4 regions of the Bradyrhizobium genomosp. III genome follow, and region 1 is predicted to be linked to each of the others. Evidence: predicted binding sites of a transcription regulator. Region 1 holds the regulator's gene; each other region holds the start of a gene.
What was found. Region 1 encodes PhoB, which activates phosphate uptake and scavenging genes when phosphate is short. Its sites were predicted from a motif close to TGTCATNNANCTGTCAT; they were not measured.
Positions count from the first base shown of each region.

Region 2: a site for PhoB is predicted at 1,596-1,612, ahead of IC66_RS0101900 (DUF47 domain-containing protein). Genes of this name have one in related genera too.
Region 3: a site for PhoB is predicted at 2,158-2,174, ahead of IC66_RS0127815 (DUF2794 domain-containing protein). Genes of this name have one in related genera too.
Region 4: a site for PhoB is predicted at 3,611-3,627, ahead of phnC (phosphonate ABC transporter ATP-binding protein). Genes of this name have one in related genera too.

Region 1 is NZ_AJQF01000056.1:16,577-22,190, reverse strand. It holds gene argF (ornithine carbamoyltransferase) at 1-135, opposite strand, end outside; gene IC66_RS0105325 (aspartate aminotransferase family protein) at 135-1,343, opposite strand; gene IC66_RS0105320 (GcrA family cell cycle regulator) at 1,799-2,311, shown strand; gene phoB (phosphate regulon transcriptional regulator PhoB) at 2,541-3,248, opposite strand; gene phoU (phosphate signaling complex protein PhoU) at 3,271-3,987, opposite strand; gene pstB (phosphate ABC transporter ATP-binding protein PstB) at 3,999-4,817, opposite strand; gene pstA (phosphate ABC transporter permease PstA) at 4,814-5,614, opposite strand, start outside.
Region 2 is NZ_AJQF01000021.1:13,445-19,058, reverse strand. It holds gene IC66_RS0101905 (inorganic phosphate transporter) at 1-897, opposite strand, end outside; gene IC66_RS0101900 (DUF47 domain-containing protein) at 909-1,553, opposite strand; gene IC66_RS0101895 (branched-chain amino acid ABC transporter permease) at 1,710-2,678, opposite strand; gene IC66_RS0101890 (branched-chain amino acid ABC transporter permease) at 2,680-3,543, opposite strand; gene IC66_RS0101885 (ABC transporter substrate-binding protein) at 3,616-4,839, opposite strand; gene IC66_RS0101880 (ABC transporter ATP-binding protein) at 4,875-5,614, opposite strand, start outside; gene IC66_RS0101875 (ABC transporter ATP-binding protein) at 5,614-5,614, opposite strand, start outside.
Region 3 is NZ_AJQF01000345.1:2,702-8,315, forward strand. It holds gene acnA (aconitate hydratase AcnA) at 1-613, shown strand, start outside; gene IC66_RS0127810 (DUF1223 domain-containing protein) at 849-1,625, shown strand; gene IC66_RS0127815 (DUF2794 domain-containing protein) at 2,238-2,606, shown strand; gene IC66_RS0127820 (GNAT family N-acetyltransferase) at 2,721-3,251, opposite strand; gene IC66_RS0127825 (Bax inhibitor-1/YccA family protein) at 3,468-4,259, opposite strand; partial or broken gene IC66_RS0127830 (ABC transporter permease) at 4,541-5,614, opposite strand, start outside.
Region 4 is NZ_AJQF01000427.1:4,728-10,341, reverse strand. It holds gene phnE (phosphonate ABC transporter, permease protein PhnE) at 1-746, opposite strand, end outside; gene phnE (phosphonate ABC transporter, permease protein PhnE) at 743-1,627, opposite strand; gene phnD (phosphonate ABC transporter substrate-binding protein) at 1,700-2,635, opposite strand; gene phnC (phosphonate ABC transporter ATP-binding protein) at 2,702-3,511, opposite strand; gene IC66_RS0134105 (transferase hexapeptide repeat family protein) at 3,685-4,356, shown strand; gene IC66_RS0134100 (alpha-D-ribose 1-methylphosphonate 5-triphosphate diphosphatase) at 4,353-5,546, shown strand; gene IC66_RS0134095 (DUF1045 domain-containing protein) at 5,565-5,614, shown strand, end outside.

The DNA.
Region 1 (5,614 bases):
CGGCCTGACCGGCTGCTGCGCCTTCTGCTTCGCCTTCATCGCGGACGAAGCTGCAAGCATGCGCTTGAGCTCCGACAGCGGCAGCTCGTTGATATCGAGGAAGTGCTTTGGAGTTTTATTGGGGGACTTGCTCATCAGCTTGCCGCCCGCTTGGTCTGGCTGGACGAGATTGCGGCGCAGGCGCGCTCAAGCCGCCCGACGCTGTCCTCGATCTCGGCTTCGGTCACGATCAGCGGCGGCAGGAAACGCACGACATTGTCGCCGGCCCCGACGGTGAGCAGCTTTTCGTGACGCAGTGCCGCGACCAGATCGCCGGAGGGCACCACGGCCTTGATGCCGATCAGAAGGCCTTCGCCGCGCACTTCGCTGACGACATCGGGATGACGGTCGATCACGGAGGCAAGCTTCTGCTTCAGCAGCAGCGACATTCTCTGCACGTGGTCGAAGAAGCCGGGCTTGAGCATGACGTCGAGCACCGCATTGGCCGCGGAGATCGCCAGCGGATTGCCGCCGAAGGTCGAGCCGTGCGAGCCGGGGCCCATGCCGGCGGCCGCATCCGCGGTCGCCAGCACCGCGCCGATCGGGAAGCCGCCGCCAAGCGCCTTCGCCAGCGACATCACGTCCGGCGTGACGCCGGTGCGCCGATAGGCGAACAGATCGCCACTGCGGCCCATGCCGGTCTGCACCTCGTCGAAGGCGAGCAGCAGGCCCTTCTCGTCGCAGAGCTGGCGCAACGCCTTGAGGAAGGTCGGCGTTGCCGAGCGCACGCCGCCCTCGCCCTGGATCGGCTCGATCAGGATGCCGGCGGTGTGCGGGCCGATCGCCTTCTTGACGGCCTCGATATCGCCATGCGGCACCTGGTCGAAGCCATCCATGGGCGGGCCAAAGCCTTCGAGATATTTTGCAGATCCGGTCGCGGCGAGCGTCGCCAGCGTACGGCCGTGAAAGGCGCCTTCGAAGGTGATGATGCGATAACGTTCCGGATGACCCTTGGAGAAGTGATGATGGCGGACCAGCTTGATCACACCCTCCAGCGCTTCGGCGCCCGAATTGCAGAAGAACACGAAGTCGGCAAAGCTCTCGTTGCAGAGCCGGTTGGCGAGCTTCTCGCCATCCGGGCTCTGGAACAGGTTCGACATGTGCCAGAGCTTCGTCGCCTGCTCCTGCAGCGCCTTGATCAGATGCGGGTGGCAATGGCCGAGCGCATTCACAGCCACGCCCGAGGTGAAATCGAGATAGCGATCGCCATTGGTCGCGATCAGCCAGCAGCCTTCGCCGCGCTCGAAGCCGAGGTCGGCTCTGGCGAAAACGGGGAGCAAATGCGGCGCTGCGCTGTTAGTCATGATGTCACTTGAATGTTGCGGACGGTGTGACGCGTGCATTGCGCAACGCACCATCGACCGGCCCGGAAAACGAAACGTGCCGCCTTTTAAGGGCGGCACGCGCGACTATCTTATGCCTGGCAAGACGGGTGTCAATGCCGCCCGGAAAGCCTCGCGAAACGCTGAATCCGTAGTCTTGCGGTGCCGATTTTGCGGGTTTTCACCACGGAACATGTGGAAGCGAGTCGGCGGACTCTTGCGCGGGAGTCACGCCATATTGTAGCGTTTGGATTGTCAGATACGACATCTCGTGCAGCGGTTCTGATCCCAAGAGTCCTCTTGTACCGGCGTAAACGTTCGGGCGTCAGTCACGCGCCCGGCGAGCCTTAAGGGATTCTGACGGCACGGGTTTTTGAAGGCTTAGGCAATCGCTGCGAGGCCCCAGGATGGCGGCGCGTAGCGAGGGAAAGGGTGCAATGACGGTTTTGACCTGGTCCGACGATCGCGTCGAGCAGCTGAAAAAGCTCTGGGAGGCCGGACTTTCGGCCAGCCAGATCGCAGCTGAACTCGGCAATGTGACCCGCAATGCCGTGATCGGCAAAGTGCACAGGCTCGGTCTGTCCGGCCGTGCCAAGAGCCCTTCATCGGCAGCGCCCCGGCCGCGCAAGGCGCGTCCCGCGCAGCACATGATGCGGGTGACCCGCCCCATTGCGCGCGGCAACACCGCGCTGGCGCAGGCCTTCGAGGTCGAGGTGGAGGCCGAACCGGTCACCTACGACAACGTGGTGCCAATGAGCCAGCGGCTGTCGCTGCTCGAGCTGAACGAGGCCACCTGCCATTGGCCGGTCGGCGATCCCTCCAGCCCGGATTTCTTCTTCTGCGGCGGCAGGGCGCTGTCCGGCCTGCCCTACTGCGCCCAGCACTCGCGCGTGGCGTATCAGCCGGCGGCGGATCGCCGGCGTGCCCCGGCAAAGCCGGGTCCGCGGTGAGCGGATTTAGCTGATCGCAAAGACGGCAGCCGTCACACGACGGCGCCTCAACCAACTCGGTGTCATCCCCGCGAACGCGGGGATCCATAACCACAGGGCGCTGTTGTTGCGCGAGATGGTCACTCCGAGTCTTCGCCAAACCACTGCCTGTGGTTATGGGTCCCTGCTTTCGCAGGGACGACACCGGAGAATGTGGCGGCAGCCCACCAAACCCCAACGCCTGCAAACCTTACGTCTGCTCCGCCTTCGCGAACCGATCGTCGAGCGCGTAGCCGGCGCCGCGGACGGTGCGGATCGGGTCCTGCTCGCGGCCGAGATTGAGCAGCTTGCGCAGGCGGCCGATATGGACGTCGACGGTGCGCTCGTCGATGTAGATGTCGCGGCCCCAGACGCTGTCGAGCAGCTGCTCGCGCGAGAACACGCGGCCCGGATGCTCCAGGAAGAACTCCAGCAGGCGATATTCGGTCGGACCGAGATCGATCGGCCGGCCCGAGCGCGCCACGCGACGCTTGTCGCGGTCGAGCTCGATGTCGCCATAGGCCAGCACTGTCGCGAGTCGCTCAGGACTGGCGCGGCGAAGCAGGCCCTTCACGCGCGCCAAAAGCTCCGGCACCGAGAACGGCTTGACGATGTAGTCGTCGGCGCCGGTCGCAAGTCCCCGCACCCGCTCGCTCTCCTCGCCGCGCGCGGTGAGCATGATGATCGGCAGCTGCTTGGTGTCGGAACGGGTCCGCAGCCGCCGGCACAGCTCGATGCCCGACAGGCCCGGCAGCATCCAGTCGAGCACGATCAGGTCCGGGATGTGCTCCTTGAGGCGGGTGTCGGCGTCGTCGCCGCGCATCACCGTCTCGACGTCATAGCCGTCGCCTTCGAGGTTGTAGCGAAGCAGCTCGGTGAGAGCTTCCTCGTCCTCAACCACCATAATGCGTGCGCCCATCGGGTCGTCGCTCCTTGAGTCTTCAGGTATTCGGGACCGTCGTGGCGAAGGTGGTCATGTCGCCCTTCGGCCGCTTGTCGGTGATCGCCTGGCCTTCGATCATGTAGAACACGGTCTCGGCGATGTTGGTGGCGTGGTCGCCGATCCGCTCGATGTTCTTGGCGCAGAACATCAGATGGATGCAGAACGAGATGTTGCGCGGATCCTCCATCATGTAGGTGAGGAGCTCGCGGAACAGCGAGGTGCAGATCGCGTCGACTTCCTCGTCGCCCTTCCACACCGCCATCGCCGCCGGCAGATCATGTGCGGCATAGGCGTCCAGCACCGACTTGACCTGCTGCTGCACGAGGTCGGTCATGTGCTCCAGGCCGCGGAACAGTTTCAGCGGATGGAAGTCGGTCTCCAGCGCGGCGACGCGCTTGCCCATGTTCTTGGCGAGGTCGCCGATGCGCTCGAGGTCGGTCGCAACGCGCATGGCGCCGACGATCTCGCGCAAATCCACCGCCATCGGCTGGCGGCGGGCGATGGTGAGCACCGCGCGTTCCTCGATGCGCTTCTGCAGCGCGTCGAGCTCGGCATCGATGGTGACGACGCGCTGGCCGAGCGCGACGTCGCGGCGGATCAGCGCGCCGACGGAATCGACGATCATGCGTTCGGCGATGCCGCCCATCTCGGCGACCAGGCGGGTGAGCTCCTGGAGGTCGGTGTCGAAAGCTTTTGCGGTATGTTCAGTACCCATGTCGCGTCTCCTCAGCCGAACCGGCCGGTGATGTAATCCTGCGTGCGCCGGTCGCTCGGCGACGTGAAGATCTTGCTGGTGTCGTCGAACTCGATCAGCTCGCCGAGATACATGAAGGCGGTCTTGTCGGAGACGCGCGCCGCCTGCTGCATGTTGTGCGTGACGATCGCGATCGTGTAGTTCTCGGACAGCTCCTGGATCAGCTCCTCGACCTTGGCGGTCGAGATCGGATCGAGCGCCGAGCAGGGCTCGTCGAACAGAATCACCTCGGGCCGCACCGCGACGGTGCGGGCGATGCACAGGCGCTGCTGCTGGCCGCCGGAGAGCGACAGGCCGGAGGCGTTGAGCTTGTCCTTGACCTCGTTCCACAGCGCGCCGCCGCGCAGCGCCTTCTCGACGCGGTCGTCCATCTCGGACTTCGAGATCTTCTCGTAGAGGCGGATGCCGAAGGCGATGTTCTCGTAGATCGTCATCGGGAACGGCGTCGGCTTCTGGAACACCATGCCGACCCGGGCGCGCAGCAGATTGAGGTCGAGCCTGGGGTCGAGGATGTTGGTCTGGTCCAGCATGAGCTGGCCGGTGGCGCGCTGGCCCGGATAGAGGTCGTACATCCGGTTGAAGATGCGCAGCAGGGTCGACTTGCCGCAGCCCGACGGGCCGATGAACGCCGTGACGCGGTTGGCACCCAGCGTCAGGTTGATGTTCTTCAGCGCGTGGTGCTCGCCGTAATAGAAGTTGAGATTGCGCACCGTCACCTTGGCCGGGGCTTCCGGCAGCGGCTGCGAGGCCAGATGAGCGTTGGAACTCATGGAAACGGACAGGTCGGTCATTTTGCAGTCCTCTCGGCGCCGAGGATGCGCGCGCCAATGTTCAGGGCAAGCACGGTGAGCGTGATCAGCAGCGCGCCGCTCCAGGCGAGCTGCTTCCAATAGGCGTAGGGGCTCTGGACGAAGTTGTTGATGGTGACCGGCAAATTGGCCATCGTCTTGTTCAGGCCGAGGCTGAAGAACTGGTTCGACAGCGCGGTGAAGAGCAGCGGCGCGGTCTCGCCGGCGACGCGGGCGGTGGCGAGCAGCACGCCGGTGATGAGGCCCGACCGGGCCGCACGATAGGCGATACGCTTGATCACCAGCGAGCGCGGCAGGCCGAGCGCCGAGGCCGCCTCGCGCAGGGGATTCGGCACCAGCAGCAGCATGTCCTCGGTGGTGCGCAGCACGACCGGGATCACGATGACGGCGAGCGCGAGCGCGCCCGCGATCGCGGAGAAGCCACGCATCGGCACCACCACCGCGCCATAGATGAACAGGCCGATGATGATCGAGGGCGCCGAGAGCAGGATGTCGTTGATGAAGCGGATCACCGAGGTCAGCCGGTCGTTGCGGCCGTATTCGGCAAGGTAGGTGCCGGCGAACAGGCCGAGCGGCGCGCCGATGCCGACGCCGATCAACGTCATGATGATCGAACCGACGATCGCGTTGCGCAGGCCGCCTTCGGTCGAACCCGGCGGCGGCGTATCCGCGACGAAGATCTCAAGATTGAGGCCGGCCAGGCCGTTGAAGAGCAGCGTGATCAGGATCAGCGCGAGCCAGGTGACGCCGAAGGCGGCCGCGGCGAAGCAGAGCCCGCG
Region 2 (5,614 bases), on a different contig from region 1:
CGCCGAGACGCGGCGGGCGGCACCGACGCCGACGATGGCGCCGGTGATGGTGTGCGTGGTGGAGACGGGAACCCCGAGATAGGTTGCCATGAACAAAGTCGCGGCCCCGCCGGTCTCGGCGCAAAAGCCCTGCATCGGGGTCAATTTGGTGATGCGCAGGCCCATGGTGCGGACGATGCGCCAGCCGCCCATCAGGGTGCCCAGCGCCATCGCCGCCTGGCAGGACAGCACCACCCAGAACGGCACCGAGAAGTCGCTGCCCAGATGGCCCTGCGAATAGAGCAGCACCGCGATGATGCCCATGGTCTTCTGCGCATCGTTACCGCCATGGCCGAGCGAATAGAGCGAGGCGGAGGCGAATTGCAGGATACGGAAGGCGCGATCGACCGCGAAAGGCGTCGAGCGCACCGAGGCCCAGGACACGATCGCCACCAGCATCATCGCGAGCAGGAAGCCGATCAGCGGCGACAGCACGATCGCCAGCACCGTCTTGGTCAATCCGCTCCACACCGCAGCCGAGATCCCGGCCTTGGCCATGCCGCCGCCGACGAGCCCGCCGATCAGCGCATGCGACGACGAGGACGGGATGCCGAGCGCCCAGGTCACGAGGTTCCAGACGATGGCGCCGACCAGGGCCGCGAAGATCACCTGGGCATCGACGATCGAGGGATCGATGATGCCGGTGCCGATGGTCTGGGCAACGTGCAGGCCGAACACCATGAAGGCGACGAAATTGAAGAACGCGGCCCAGAATACCGCGAATTGCGGTCGCAGCACGCGGGTCGAGACAATGGTCGCGATCGAATTGGCGGCATCGTGCAGGCCGTTCAGGAAATCGAACAGCAGCGCGACGGCGATCAAGCCGACCAGGAGGGGAAGACCCAACGCGGCATCCACAGCGGCCTGTCCTAAACTTGCTCGATGACGATGCTGTTGATCTCGTTCGCAACGTCGTCGAAGCGATCCGCCACCTTCTCGAGGTGGTCGTAGATCTCGACGCCGACGATGAAGTCCATCGCATTGCCGTCGCGATGCTTGAGGAACAGCTCCTTCAAGCCGATGTCGTGGAGATCGTCGACGCGGCCCTCGAGCTTGCCGAGCTCCTCCGTGATCGCGGTCAGCATGGCGACATTCGGGCCGATCGACTGCATCAGCGGCAGCGCGCGGCCGACCAGATTGGCGCATTCGATCAGAAGCCCGCCGATCTCGCGCATGGGCGGCTCGAAGGTGCGGACCTCGAACAGCATCACCGCCTTGGCCGTCTGCTGCATCTGGTCGATGGCGTCGTCCATCGACGTGATCAGGTTCTTGATGTCGCCGCGGTCGAACGGGGTGATGAAGGTGCGGCGCACCGCCGTCAGCACCTCTCGGGTGATGTTGTCGGCATCATTCTCGAACTGGTTGACGCGCTGGCAATAGACCGGCGTCTCCTCGCCCCCGTTCAGCATACCCTGGAGCGCGATGGAGCCCTGGATCACCGTCTGGGCATGCCGGTCGAACAGGTCAAAGAACCGTTCTTCCTTGGGAAGGAAAGCACGAAACCATCGCATCATGGGGGTAGGCTACCGGTTGGAAATGGCCCGGCCCTGTCGGGCCGTCATGAAACTGTCATAGACCATTTTCGATCCGCGCGCGTGTCATCTCACGCCCGCGGAGCCGGATCATCCACCGCTTTCAGGCGGGCAGTAAAACACTTTTGAATCAGCTACTTAGAGCGATCGCCGGAAGTAATGCGCGATTTCGCCGATGACGCCGCGGCGGAAGGTGAGCACGCAGATTACGAAGATCGAGCCCTGGATTACCGTCACCCACTGGCCGAAGCCGGCGAGATATTGCTGCATGGCGATGATCGCGAACGCACCGACCACGGGGCCGAAGATGGTTCCAAGGCCGCCAACCAGCGTCATCAGCACGACCTCGCCCGACATCGACCAATGGACGTCGGTGAGCGAGGCGTTCTGCGCCACGAACACCTTCAGCGCACCGGCAAAACCGGCTAGGGTTCCCGACAGCACGAAGGCCAGGAACTTGTACTGGTCGGTCCGGTAGCCGAGCGAAATCGCCCGCGGTTCATTCTCCCGGATCGCCTTCAGCACCTCGCCGAACGGCGAGTTGATGACACGGAAGATCAGCAGGAAGCCGGCGAGGAACCCCACCAGCACGACGTAATAGAGCACCGTCGGCTTGGACAGATCGAACACGCCGAACATGTGTCCCTGCGGGATGCCCTGGATGCCGTCCTCACCGTGGGTGAACGGGGCCTGGAGGTAGATGAAGTACAGCAGCTGCGACAGCGCCAGCGTGATCATCGAGAAATAGATGCCCTGGCGGCGGATCGAGATGTAGCCGGTGATGAGCGAGAGCACGAAAGCCGCGGCGATGCCGACGAGGATGCCGAGCTCGGGCGGCAGCGCCCACACTTTCAGCGCATGCGCGCAGCAATAGCCGGCGGTCCCCAGGAACATGGCGTGGCCGAACGACAACAGGCCGCCATAGCCGATCAGCAGATTGAAGGCGCAGGCGAGCAGCGCAAAGCACAGCGCCTGCATCACGAAGAACGGGTAGACGCCCGTGAATGGCACCGACGCCAGCAGCAGCGCCATCACGACGAAAGCGATCATCTCGTCGCGCATCGCGCGAGGGGTCACCGGCAGCGTGTCGTCCGTCAGGGTTGTCATATCAGGCCGCCCTTCCCGTCAATCCCGTTGGCTTCACCAAGAGCACCAGCACCATCAGCACGAACACGACGGTGTTGGAGGCCTCGGGATAGAAATACTTGGTCAGACCCTCGATCACGCCCAGCGCGAAGCCGGTGATGATGGAGCCCATGATCGAACCCATGCCGCCGATCACGACCACCGCGAACACGACGATGATGAGGTCGGCGCCCATCAGCGGCCGCACCTGGTTGATCGGCGCCGAGAGCACGCCCGCGAGCGCGGCAAGGCCGACGCCGAGACCATAGGTCAGCGTGATCATGCGCGGCACGTTGATGCCGAAGGCGCGCACCAACGTCGGATTTTCGGTGGCGGCGCGCAGGTAAGCGCCGAGCTGGGTCTTCTCGATCAGGAACCAGGTCGCCAGACACACGACCAGCGAGAACACGACCACCCAGCCGCGATAGATCGGCAAGAACATGAAGCCCAGATTCATGCCGCCCTTGAGCTGGTCCGGAATGGCGTAAGGCAGACCGGAGGAGCCGAAATAGTTCTGGAACACGCCCTGCACGATCAGCGCGATGCCGAAGGTCAGGAGCAGGCCGTAGAGATGGTCGAGCCCGGTCAGCCATTGCAGCATGGTCCTTTCCAGGATCATGCCGAAGATGCCGACGATCACGGGTGCGATCAGCAGCGCCCACCAGTAGTTGATGCCGCCGAGGCTCAACAGGAAATAAGCAACGAAGGCGCCCATCATGTAGAGCGCGCCATGGGCGAAATTGATGATGTTGAGCATGCCGAAAATCACGGCAAGCCCGAGACTGAGCAGCGCGTAGAACGAGCCGTTGATCAGTCCCACCAGTAGCTGAGCGTATAGAGCCTGCATCGATCCCGCACCCGGTCCCTTCGGCGTTCCCTGAAAGTCGCCCGCGGGCCTGATGGCCTGCGGGCGGTTATCTTACTTCTTCAAGAGCGCGCACTTGCTCTCGGACAGCGGCGTGAAAGCCTGATCGCCCGGCACCGTGCCGACCAGCTTGTAGAAGTCCCACGGCCCCTTGGATTCGGAGGGCTTCTTCACCTCGAACAGATAGGCGTTGTGGATGGTGCGGCCGTTGGGCTGGATCTCGCCCTTGCCGAACAGATCGTCCTCCGTCGGCATCGACTTCATCTTCTCGACGACCTTGACGCCGTCATGGGGATTGCCGCCGAGCGCTTCCAGCGCCTTGAGATAGTGACGCACGCCCGAATAGACGCCGGCCTGCACCATGGTGGGCGGTGCGTTGTTCTTCATCCTGTCAGCGAAGCGCTTCGAGAACGCCCGGGTCTGGTCGTTCATGTCCCAGTAGAAAGTCTCGGTGAAGTTGAGGCCCTGCGCCGTCTCCAGCCCGATCGCCTTGACGTCGGTGAGGAAGAGCAGCAGCGCCGCGAGCTTCTGGCCGCCCTTGCCGATGCCGAACTCGGCAGCCTGCTTGATCGTGTTGGTGGTGTCGCCGCCGGCATTGGCAAGACCGATGATCTTTGCCTTGGATGACTGCGCCTGGAGCAGGAATGACGAGAAGTCGGGCGTGTTCAGCGGATGCTTGACGCCGCCGACCACCTTGCCGCCGTTGGCGGTGACGACCGCCGTGGTGTCGCGCTCGAGCGCCGCACCAAAGGCATAGTCGGCGGTCAGGAAGAACCAGGTGTCGCCGCCGGCCTTCACCAGCGCCTGGCCGGTGGTATGGGCCAGCATGTAGGTATCGTAGGTCCAATGCACGGTGTTGGGGGAGCACTGCGCGTTGCTGAGATCCGAGGTCGCCGCGCCCGAATTGATGTAGACGCCGTTCTTTTCCTTGATGACGTTGTTGACGGCGAGCGCCACGCCGGAATTCGGCACGTCCACGATGATGTCGACCTTGTCGACATCGAACCACTGCCGCGCGATCGCGGTGCCGATGTCGGGTTTGTTCTGGTGATCGCCGGAGATGATGTCGATCTTCCAGCCCTTCGCCGCCAGGCCGGAATCCTCAACGGCCATCTGTGCGGCAAGCGTCGAGCCGGGACCGCCGAGGTCGGCGTAGAGGCCGGACTGATCGGACAGCGCGCCGATCTTGACGGTCTTGTCCTGCGCGGAGGCGACGCCTGTTACGGCGAAGGTGAGCGCGGTGGTCAGCAGCAATGATGCAATCGACTTCGTCTTCATGCAACTTTCCTTTTTGAATTTTCTCGTTGGCAGTTCTAGACACCCAAATAGGTGTGGAGCTTGTCCATGTTCGCGGCAAGATCCGCATTGGAAAATCCGTCAATGATCTTGCCGTGCTCGACCACGTAGTAGCGGTCGGCGACGGTGGATGCGAAGCGGAAATTCTGCTCGACCAGGAGGATCGTGAACCCCTCCTTCTTGAGCCGCGCGATGGTGTGGCCGATCTGCTGGATGATGACCGGCGCCAGGCCCTCGGTCGGCTCGTCCAGCATCAGGAAGCTCGCGCCGGTGCGCAGGATGCGCGCGATCGCGAGCATCTGCTGCTCGCCACCGGACAGCTTGGTGCCCTGGCTGTTGAGCCGCTCCTTCAGGTTCGGGAACAGATCGAAGATCTGATCGAGCGGCAGCCCGCCTGCGCGGACCACCGGCGGCAGCATCAAATTCTCCCGCACATCGAGACTGGAGAATATGCCCCGCTCTTCCGGGCAGAATGCGATGCCCATGCGCGCGATCTTGTCGGAGGTCGCGCGGATGATCTCCTGGTTGTTGAACTTCACCGAGCCGGTACGCTTGCCGATGATGCCCATGATCGACTTCAGCGTGGTCGTCTTACCGGCGCCGTTACGCCCGAGCAGGGTGACGACCTCGCCCGCGTTCACGTCGAAGTTGATCCCGTGCAGGATGTGAGACTCGCCGTACCAGGCTTCCAGGTTGCGGATTTGAAGGATGTTTCCGCCGGTCGCAGCCTTGGCCGGAGCCTCGGCGATCGCAGTGT
Region 3 (5,614 bases), on a different contig from region 1:
CGAGCACCAGGTGCGTCCCGCCGACTTCAACCAGTACGGCACGCGTCGCGGCAACCATGAAGTGATGATGCGCGGCACCTTCGCCAACATCCGCATCAAGAACTTCATGCTGAAGGGCGCGGACGGCAACATCCCCGAGGGCGGTCTCACCAAGCACTGGCCCGACGGCGAGCAGATGTCGATCTACGACGCCGCGATGAAGTACCAGCAGGAGCAGGTGCCGCTGGTGGTGTTCGCCGGTGCCGAATACGGCAATGGCTCCTCGCGCGACTGGGCGGCCAAGGGCACCCGCCTGCTCGGCGTGCGCGCCGTGATCTGCCAGAGCTTCGAGCGCATCCATCGCTCCAACCTGGTCGGCATGGGCGTGCTGCCGCTCACCTTCGAGGAGGGCACCTCCTGGTCGTCGCTCGGCCTCAAGGGCGACGAGAAGGTCACGTTGCGTGGCCTGGTCGGCGACCTCAAGCCGCGCCAGAAGCTGACCGCGGAGATCGTCTCCGGCGACGGTTCGCTGCAGCGCGTTTCGCTGCTCTGCCGCATCGATACGCTGGACGAGCTCGACTACTACCGGAACGGCGGTATCCTGCACTACGTGCTGCGCAAGCTCGCGGCCTAAGCGCGAATTTGTGAACGGTGGCTCACCGCGACGTGAGTAGAAGGTTAAACGAAGGCGGCCTATCACAAGGCCGCCTTCGTGCGTTTGCGGCATGCTCCAGATGGGCCCGCCCGGCGGAAAACCTCCTTTCGGACGGTTGGCCTGGACGGTCGAGTGTGTCGCGCCCCGTAAGACTACGGTGACCATCCGGCGATAAGATCTCCCTTTCCACGAGCAATGGTGTGCGGCGTTCGACATGACAACAATGACGGCTTCTCATCTGGTTTCACGTTGGTCCGGTGCCCTCTGGTCGGGAGCTCTCGGCATCTGTGCGATCGTCGCCGTCATCCGTCCGGCGGAGGCCGATCCCCGCGCCGTCGTCGAATTGTTTACCTCGCAGGGCTGCTCCTCCTGCCCGCCCGCCGACCAGATCATCGGCGATCTCTCCAAAGACCCGTCGATCATCGCGCTGAGCATGCCGATCGACTATTGGGACTATCTGGGCTGGAAGGACACGCTGGCGGATTCGCGCTTCTCTGCACGGCAGCGTGCTTATTCGCGCATGCGCGGCGACCGCGAGGTCTACACGCCGCAGGTCGTAGTCAACGGCTCCACCCATGTCATCGGCAGCGATCGTGCCGGCATCGAGAGCGCGATCGGCAAGGCTGACAAGGGCACGGGCGTGATGAGCGTGCCGGTGACGATGTCGCTCGCGGGCAAGCAGATCAACGTGTCGGTGGCGGCGAGCAACGAGCCGGCCGTCTCGCATGGCGAGGTCTGGATCTGCTCGATCGCCAAGTCGGTCCCGATCGCGATCACACGCGGCGAGAATCGCGGACAGCAGGTCACCTATCACAACGTGGTGCGCAACCTGCTCAAGGTTGGCGACTGGACCGGGCGTTCAGAAAGCTGGACGGTGCCGATCGAGAACCTCACACGCGACGGCGTCGACGGCGCGGTGGTCTATGTCCAGGACGGCAGCCGCGACAAGCCCGGCACGATGCTGGGCGCGGCCTACACGTCGCTGCACTGATTTCAATTCTCTAGCGTCGTACTCACTGCCACCCTCATGGTGAGGAGCGCGCCCTTGCGCGCGTCTACCGGACGATGCTTCGCATCGCCGTGAGAACAATGCAGGCTCCCTCACGCAGCTCGGCCTCGATCCTTCGAGACGCCGCGCGAAGGACGCGCGGCTCTCGGGATGAGGGATGAGATTGTTGGCGCTGATGAGAGAAGAATTTCGTCGTGTCAGAAACATCCCGACACAAACAAAAAAGGACCAACTTGCGTTGGCCCTCCTTGTCGCGCGTACAGACCCGATCCTGTTCGACCCCGGGGGGCTGGGGGCTGAGGAATCCGGAACCGAAAGGACCGGGTCAACGCACGTGAGTCTTTTCGCAATGCAGGGCGGCAGTCGCTAGGCGGAAAAGCGGCGAGAGTATGATTCCTGCTAACGATCCCGTGACGGTTTGCCGCGAGGGAGTTCCACCATAGCGTGTGCTCCGATTCGTAACCGATTCGACCGGTTGAATCAGGAGCCCCTTGCGGCGCTGGCCGGTTGGCGCAATCATGCAGCTGTCATGATCCAGGTTCCGGGGACGGTCTTCGCGGATTCGGGTCATGCCGTGCGATGAGGAAGCGCTCCATGAGTCTGTCGGAGGATACCGATCCGAGCGAGCTGCGCGCGGCGGCGCGCCCCGCCGCGGCGACGACGCAACTGAGCCGGGTGACGTTCAACCGGCTCGAGCTGCACCGTATTCTCAATCTCTACGGCCGCATGGTCGCCGACGGCGAGTGGCGCGATTATGCCATCGACTTCCTGAGGGATCGCGCCGTGTTCTCGGTCTATCGCCGTGCCTCGGAAGTGCCGATCTACCGCATCGAGAAGGATCCGCGGCTGGCGCGCAAGCAGGGCATGTACAGCGTGATCTCGGCGACCGGTTTGATCCTGCGCCGCGGCCACGAGCTGGAGCGCGTGCTGCTGGTGATCGATCGGAAGCTGGCGGTGGTATAGCCGCACAAACGGTGCCGTAGGGTGGGCAAAGGCGCGCAGCGCCGTGCCCACGTTCTTTCTCTATCGCTGGTCGATGGTGGTGGGCACGCTTACGCTTTGCCCACCCTACGAGGCCTACTTCCCCGGCACCGTCTTCGCGCCCTCGCCGAGGTCGCGCTGCATCATCACCGTATCGAGCCAGCGTCCGAATTTCAGCCCGACATTGGGATGCGTGCCGATCATCTTGAAGCCGCCCCTGGTGTGCACGCCGATCGAGCCGGCATTGGCGGAATCGCCGATCACCGCGATCATCTGGCGGAAGCCGCGCGCCTCGCATTCGGCGACCAGCCGCTCCAGCAGCTTTGATCCGACACCGCGGCGGTGGAAAGAGGGATCGAGATAGATCGAGTTCTCGACCGTGAAGCGGTAGGCCGGGCGCGGGCGGTAGGCGCCGGCATAGGCATAGCCGGCCACGCGGCCGTCGAGGATGGCGACGAAATAGGGATAGCCGCCGTCGACCAGTGCGCGATAACGGCGCGTCATCTCCACGAGGTCAGGCGGCTCCAGCTCGAACGTCGCGGTGCCCTCGCGGACGGCCTGCTGGTAGATGGCGGTGATGGCGGGAAGGTCGGCCTCGGTTGCAGGCCTGATTTCAGGTTCGGACATGGGGCAAGATTAGAGCCTTCCCGCTTCTGCTGAAAGGGGCAACTGTGTTGCCACACCCGTCATTGCGAGCGCAGCGAAGCAATCCAGAAATGCATCCGCGGAGGGACTCTGGATTGCTTCGTCGCAAGGGCTCGCAATGACGAGGAGAGGCCAAGGCTCAAACAAAAACCCCGGCCTTTCGGCCGGGGTCCGTGTCCGTTCGTCCTGGTCTATCGCTTAGTCGCGCTGGCCGAGGAGCTGCAGCAGCAGCGTGAACAGGTTGATGAAGTTCAGGTACAGCGACAGTGCGCCGGTGATGGCCGCACGCTCTGCGATGTCCCCGCCGGCCGAGGCGTAGCCGTAGATGTAGTCGTTCTTCAGCCGCTGGGTATCCCAGGCGGTGAGGCCTGCGAACACCAGCACGCCGACCACCGACACGATGAACTGCAGCATCGAGCTCGCCAGGAACAGGTTCACCAGGCTCGCGATGATGATGCCGATCAGGCCCATGAACAGGAACGAGCCCATGCCGGTCAGGTCACGCTTGGTGGTGTAGCCATAGAGGCTCAGCGCACCGAATGTGGCCGCGGTGATGAAGAACACCCGCACGATCGAGGTGTGCGTGAACACCAGGAAGATCGACGACAGCGAGATACCCATCAGCGCCGCGAACACCCAGAACAGGATCTGGGCGGTCGAGGGAGCCAGACGGTTGATGCCCGCCGAGATCACGAACACCATGGCGAGCGGCGCCAGCATGAACAGCCATTTCAGCGGGCTGACGAACATCGCGTAGCCGAACGGCGTCAGGAACAGCTTGCCGACGCGGACGGCGTCCGCGGTCGGGACATCAGTCACGGCAGCCATGTAGACGCCGAGCGCGGCAAGGCCAGTGATGGCCAGGCCGATGCTCATGTAGTTGTAGATGCGCAGCATATAGGCGCGCAGGCCGGCATCGACCGTCGCGGCGTCAACACGCCCGGCGGCCCTGCCGAAAGGAGAAGCGTAGTTACGGTCTAGGTCCGACATGGTCGAATTCCCGTTGGTTGGTCCGGTCCGGCACGAGGGTCGCCATGCCGCCGGTTCGTCAAACTCTATCTCGGATACCGACGCCAACCGACTAAATTTTGGCTAACAATCGGGGCTCCGAACCCATTCGATATGTGGGAAACTAACACATTCGCTGCAACCTTCCACGCGCGGCTGAATGTCGCCCTTGGCGGCAATCCTGACGCGAACCTGACGAGCAGTCATGGTTAATCGCAGAAATCGTGCGATTTCGCTCTCGTGCGGCCATCCGCTACATTTTGTCACAAATTCCGCAACACCGTGGCGGGCTTTTTGTTCAACGCCAGCAGCGTGCCCGCGAGCCCGAGCCCGACGGTGACGACGAGCGCGGCCGCGACCACGCCGGCCGCGCTGCCGGCCTGCCAGACGAAACTCAGTGTCATCAGCCGCGTCACGATTATCCAGGCCGCGATGCTGCCGGAGATCACGCCGAACACCGCGGTCGCGAGCCCGATCAGGAGGTATTCGAGCGCATAGGCGCCGAGCAGCCGCAGCCGCGTCGCGCCCAGCGTCTTCAGGATCACCGCATCGTAGACCCGGTGGCGATGGCCGGCGGCGAGCGCGCCGCCGAGCACCAGGATCGCCGAGATCAGGGTCACGGCGCTGGCACCGCGGATCGCCAGCGCCAGATTGGTCACGACAGAGCCGACCGTCTCCATCACCTCGCGCACGCGTACGCTCGTCACCATCGGATAGGCGTCGGCGACCTGCTTGATGATCTTGCCGTCGCCTGCCGCAGTTCCGCCCGTTTCCGTCAGCGTCGCGATGTGGGTGTGGGGGGCGCCCTTGAAGGCGTTCGGCGAGAACACCAGAACGAAGTTGATGCCCATCCCCTGCCAGTCGATGGTGCGCAGATTGCCGATCTTGGCCGGGATGTCGCGGCCAAGCACATTGACCACGACCTCGTCGCCGAGCTTGAGGCCGAGCCCGTCGGCGATCTTCTTTTCCATCGAGACCAGCGGCGGGCCGGAATAATCGGCGCTCCACCATTCGCCCTCGACCACCTTGGAGCCTTTCGGCAGCTCGCCGGTATAGGTCAGGCCGCGGTCGCTCTGCAGCACCCACTCCGAATCGGTGGTCGGCTTGAGCTCCTCGGCGCGCACGCCGCGCGCGGCGACGATGCGCCCGCGCAGCATCGGTACGTCCTCGACCGTTGCGCCCGGCGCGATCCGGCGCAGATAACCGTCGAACTGCTCGGCCTGCGTGCTCGGGATGTCGATGAAGAAGAAGGACGGCGCGCGGTCCGGCAGTGCTGCCAGGAACTGCCGGCGCAGATTGCCATCGATCTGGGTGATGGTGACGAGCACGGCGAGCCC
Region 4 (5,614 bases), on a different contig from region 1:
TTCTGCCATTCCAGCACGCGGATCTGCTCGGCGAGCTGGAGGCCGATGCCGCCGGCGCCGACGATGCCGATGATGGTGGCCGAGCGGGTGTTGGATTCGATGAAATAGAGCACCTGCCCGGCGATCACGGGCAGGACCTGCGGCAACAGGCCGAAGCGGATCTCGTGCAGCGGGCTGCCGCCGGAGGCGCGGATGCCCTCGACCTGCTTCTGGTCGGCGGCCTCGATCGCCTCCGAGAACAGCTTTCCGAAGGCGCCGAAATCCGACACCGCAATGGCAAGCACGCCGGCGAACGGGCCAAGCCCGACGACGTTGATCCACACCAGCGCCCAGATCAGCGTGTCGACGCCGCGGATCGAATCCAGCACGCGGCGCACGGGAAAGCGCAGGAGCTTCGACGGCACCACGTTGCGCGCGGCCAGAAGGCTGACGGGGAGTGCGAAGACGGCGGCGAGCGTGGTGCCGAGCAGTGCAATCGACAGCGTCTCGCCGAGTGCCTTCAGGTAGACCGGCAGCGACGAGCCGGGATCGGGCGGGATCATCATCAGGCTGATCCAGCCGAGCTGGCTGAGACCTGCGAAGAATCGCGACGGCGAGAAATCGAGATCGACCAGGCCGTAAATGAGGATCGCGAACGCCGCGACGATCATCGCCGGCGTGGCAAGCCGCGCCGAGGCCGGACGGTCGAACACATCGGGATAGCGCGCGCGAAGCTCTCGCGTGTCGACCGCCTGCTGCCTCGTCACGCCCGCGCCTCCTTGCCGAACAGGCGGCCGCGCAACCAACCGGTGCTGATGTCGATGATGAACACGGTGACAATGATGGTGAGCAGGATCGCGCTGACGTCCGAGTAATAGAACTTGCGGATGGCGACGACGAGCTCCTGGCCGATGCCGCCGGCGCCGACGAAGCCCATCACGGAGGCTTCGCGGACGTTGATCTCGAAGCGCAGCAGCGCGTAGCTCGCATAGCCCGCGGTCACCTGCGGCACGACGGCGAACCGCATGCAGGACAGCCAGCTCGCGCCGGTCGAGCGGATGCCTTCGACCGGCTTCATATCGGCGTTCTCGACGATTTCCGAGAACAGCTTTCCGAGCGCGCCGGTGGAGTGGATCGCGATCGCGAGCACACCCGCCATCGGTCCGAGCCCGAAGGCGATCACGAAGATCAGCGCGAACACGATGCCCGGAACGGTGCGGGCGAATTCGAGCAGGCGCCGGACGACGAAGCGCAGCCAGGGTGCGGGCGAGGTGTTTTCAGCCGCGAAGAAGTTCAGACAAAATGCCAAGGTCGCGCCGATCAGCGTGCCGACATAAGATATCAGCAGCGTCTCGCCGAGCATCTTCAGCCATTTGCGCCAGCCCCAGAGCCACTCGCCGACATCGGTCCAGACGCGCTGGCCGTTGTCGAGCGTGAGGATGCGGTCGAAATAGCTGATGAAATTGCCGAAATAAGTGAACAGCGTGCGCAGATTCACTTCCGCGCCGACCGCGGCGAGAAGCAGCGCGGCGGCGAAGACCGCGATCCCCAACAGCAGGCGGAGCCGCCTGCGCCCGACCGCCTGGCGATAAGCGGCGTTGAGCACGGCAAGCTGCTGCTCGGGGAGGATCGAAACCGCTGTTGTCATCGGCCTGAGCCAAGTTCCGTCAAAGAAAGAGCCGGGTCCCAAGGACCCGGCTCCAGTTACATCGCCCTGAGATCAGGACGCCTTCTTCTTACGCAGCGCATCGACGAACTTGATCAGCTCGATCGTGCCATCCCAATCCTTGGTGGTGGCGGGATGAAAGCCCTTCTTCTGGCCGTCGGAGAGGCGGTCGAACGCGGCCTTGTCCTTGGCCGGCGCGTCGAAGAACGCCTTGGCGATAGCGGCCTTGGCGTCTTCCGGCAGGTCGGAATTGTAGGCATAGGGGCCGTTGATGATCGGCGCCGACTTATGGATGATACGGAAGTCGTCCTTCTTCATCGCCGAGCCGTCGGCATTCTTCAGCATGCCCTTGGTCAGCATCTGCGCCAGCGTGGAATCGTCGTCGCTGGTCCACTGGTTGGCGGCAACGTCGACGGTGCCCTGCGACAGCGCCAGCATCGCGTTCTCGTGACTGCCGGTGAAGACGACCTTGCCGAAATAGCCGTCGGCATCGGGGATGCCCATCTTGTCCAGCTCGAAGCGCGGCACATTGTTGCCGGAGGTCGAGTTCGGATCGACGAGGCCGAGGTTCTTGCCCTTGAGCTGGTCGACGCTCGTGTAGGCGCTGCTCGCCTTGACGAAGAACACCGAATAATAGCCGGTCGAGCCGTCGGCGTTGATGTCGTTGGCGAAGGCGTCGGACTTGACGCCGGTCAGGCGGGCGCGGGCGAACGAGGCCGAGCCATAGCTGGCGATATGGATGTTGCCGGCGCGCTGGCCCTCGATGACGGCGGCGTAGTCGTTGGCGATGCGCAGCGTGACCTTCACGCCCAGTTCCTTGGAGAGATAGCTCACGAAAGGCGCCCAGCGCTCGGTGACGCCGGAGGCGTTCTCGGCCGGGACGACCGCGAAGGTCAGCTCGGGATATTTGGCTTTCCAGTCTTCGGCGGAAGCCGACGAGGCGAAGGCGAGCGCCGCGGCGCCGGCCAGAACGAGTCTACGAGTGATCATGATACCCTCTTCATCGGTTGGGTCGGTTGACGCAAAAGCTTGCAACTCAAACAGGCGCGACGCGGCTCAGGCGGCGGCCGCCGTTCCAAGTGCCGGGACGCCCGCGGGCGCCGGGTCAGGCATGGTGCCCATGACGTCGGCGGCTTCGAGATCGTAAAGCTCGCGCGCGACGTGGTCGGTCAGTGCGGCCGGTGCGCCGTCGAACACGACGCGCCCCGCCGCCATGCCGATCAGGCGGTCGCAATAGCTGCGCGCCAGATCGAGCGAATGCAGATTGCAGATCACGGTGATGCCGAAATGCTTGTTGATGCGCAGCAGCGCATCCATCACGATCTTGGTGTTGCGCGGATCGAGCGATGCGATCGGCTCGTCGGCGAGGATGATGTCGGGCTGCTGCACCAGCGCACGCGCGATCGCGACGCGCTGCTGCTGGCCGCCGGAAAGCTGGTCGGCGCGCTGGGCCGCGAGCGATGCGATATCGAACTGTTCGAGCGCGGACATCGCCAGCGCCTTGTCCTGCTCGGGCCACACTTGCGACAGCGAGCGCCAGGCCGGCATCGTCGCAAGCCTTCCCATCAGGACGTTGGTGAGGACGTCGAGCCGGCCGACCAGGTTGAATTGCTGGAAGATCATGGCTGAGCGCGCCCGCCACTGCCGCAGCTCCTTGCCGCGCAGCGCGGTGACGTTGATGCCGTCGAACAGGATGCGGCCCTGCGTCGGCGTCGCGAGACGATTGATGGTTCGCAGCAGCGTCGACTTGCCGGCGCCGGACCGTCCGATCACACCGACGAAGCCGCCGGAGGAGACTTGAAACGAAGCGTCGTCCACCGCGGCTTTCGCGCCGAAGCGACACGTCAGACCTTCCACCACCAGCATGCAGGACTCCAGATTAGCTGGAGCCAACCGCTAACGCCCGCGCTTGACACTTGTGTGACACGGGCGTTGCACTGCGGCGATGCTACACACCTCATCCCCTGTCATCGCCGCGTCATGACATCGTCATCAAGCCGCTCGAAGAGGAACGCCCGCCCTCGCGCTCCGGATGCAACATGGCCGCCAAAACTCTTTCGGTCCAGCCGACCATCGATCCCTCGGCCAAACTGCATGAGACCAGGCTCGGCGCCTATACCGAGGTCGGCGCGCGCACCATCCTGCATGAAGTGGCGATGGGCGATTACTCCTATGTCGTGAACGATTCCCAGATCACCTACACCACCATCGGAAAGTTCTGCTCGATCGCGGCCATGACGCGCATCAATCCCGGCAATCATCCGATGCACCGCGCGACCCAGGCGCATTTCACCTATCGCTCGAGCGCCTACTTCGAAGGCGAGAGCGACGACGCCGAATTCTTCGACTGGCGGCGCCAGCATCACGTCCATATCGGCCACGACGTCTGGATCGGCCACGGCGCGATCGTGCTGCCGGGCCGCAACATCGGCACCGGCGCGGTGATCGCGGCCGGCGCCATCGTCACCAAGGACGTGCCGGCCTACGCCATCGTCGCCGGCAATCCGGCCCGCATCGTGCGGCGGCGTTTCTCCGAGGAGATCGCCGGAAGGCTCGCGCGGCTCGCCTGGTGGGACTGGGATCACGACAAGTTGCGTGAAGCCCTGCCCGATTTCCGCAAGCTCGGGATTGAAGATTTTCTTGCGACATACGAAGCAGGGGCGGCTCCCCTGACCAGATCCCTTACCAGCAAACGAAACGCGGTCGCGTGACAGACATTTTCCTTGAAGGCGGCCGGGCCCTGACCGGCGCCGAATTCGTCGAAACGTCATTGGCGGTGTCGGGACAGGACATCGCGCAGATCGATGCCTCACGGGGCCGGGCGCGGCTGATAATCGATTCACGCAACCTGCTGGTGCTGCCCGGCATCGTCGATCTGCATGGCGATGCCTTCGAGCGGCAGATGATGCCGCGCGCCGGTGTCGACTTCCCGATCGACGTCGCGCTCGCCGACAGCGATCGCCAGGCGATCAGCAACGGCATCACCACCGTCTTTCACGCCACCACCTGCTCGTGGGAGCCGGGCCTGCGCAGCGCCGATAACGCGCGCGGCCTGATGGAGGCCATCGAGCGGCAGCGTCCGCAATTCGCCGCGGACACCCGCTTCCATCTGCGGCACGAGACCTACAATCTCGGCGCCGAGGCCGAGATCAGCGAGTGGCTCGACGAAGGCCGGGTCGACCTGTTCGCTTTCAACGACCACATGGACGGCACGGTCGCCGACATGGCCAAGCCGCGCAAGCGCAACCGCATGGTGGAGCGCACCGGGCTGTCAGCTGAGGAATTTGACCGGCTGGTCGAACGCGTGGTCTCGCGCGCCGACGAAGTGCCGGCTTCGGTTGCGCGGCTGGCCGCTGTGGCGCGCGCAGCCGACGTGCGGATGCTCTCGCACGACGATGCGACGCCGGCGATGCGCCAGGAGTTTCGCGAGCTCGGCGCTGACATCGCGGAGTTTCCGATCAACGAGGAGACGGCACGGGCGGCAGCAAGCCACGGCGATGCCATCGTCTACGGCGCGCCCAACGTTGTGCGCGGCGGCAGCCACACCGGCTGGACGAAGGCCTCCGACATGATCGCCAAGGGGCTCTGCTCGGTGCTGGCGTCGGACTATTATTATCCCGCGCAGCTGCTCGCCGCGTTCCGCCTCGCCGCCGATGGCGTGCTGCCGCTGACGGAAGCCTGGAATCTGGTCTCCGCCGGGCCGGCGCGTGCCACCGGCCTTGCCGATCGCGGCGTGCTCGCGGAAGGTCGCCGCGCCGACATTCTGCTGGTCGACGACAGCGTGAAGCTGCGGCCGCGGCTGATCGCGGTGATCGCAGGCGGAAAGCTCGTCCATCTCACCGATGCGACGCGGCTGCTCACTGCTGTGGCGACGCCGCGCGAGGCTGTCGTCGCGGCCTAAATTGGTTATGCTGAGGCGATGACAGGTTTTCCCCGCTACGCGATCTATTTTGCCGCCGGCAGTGACAG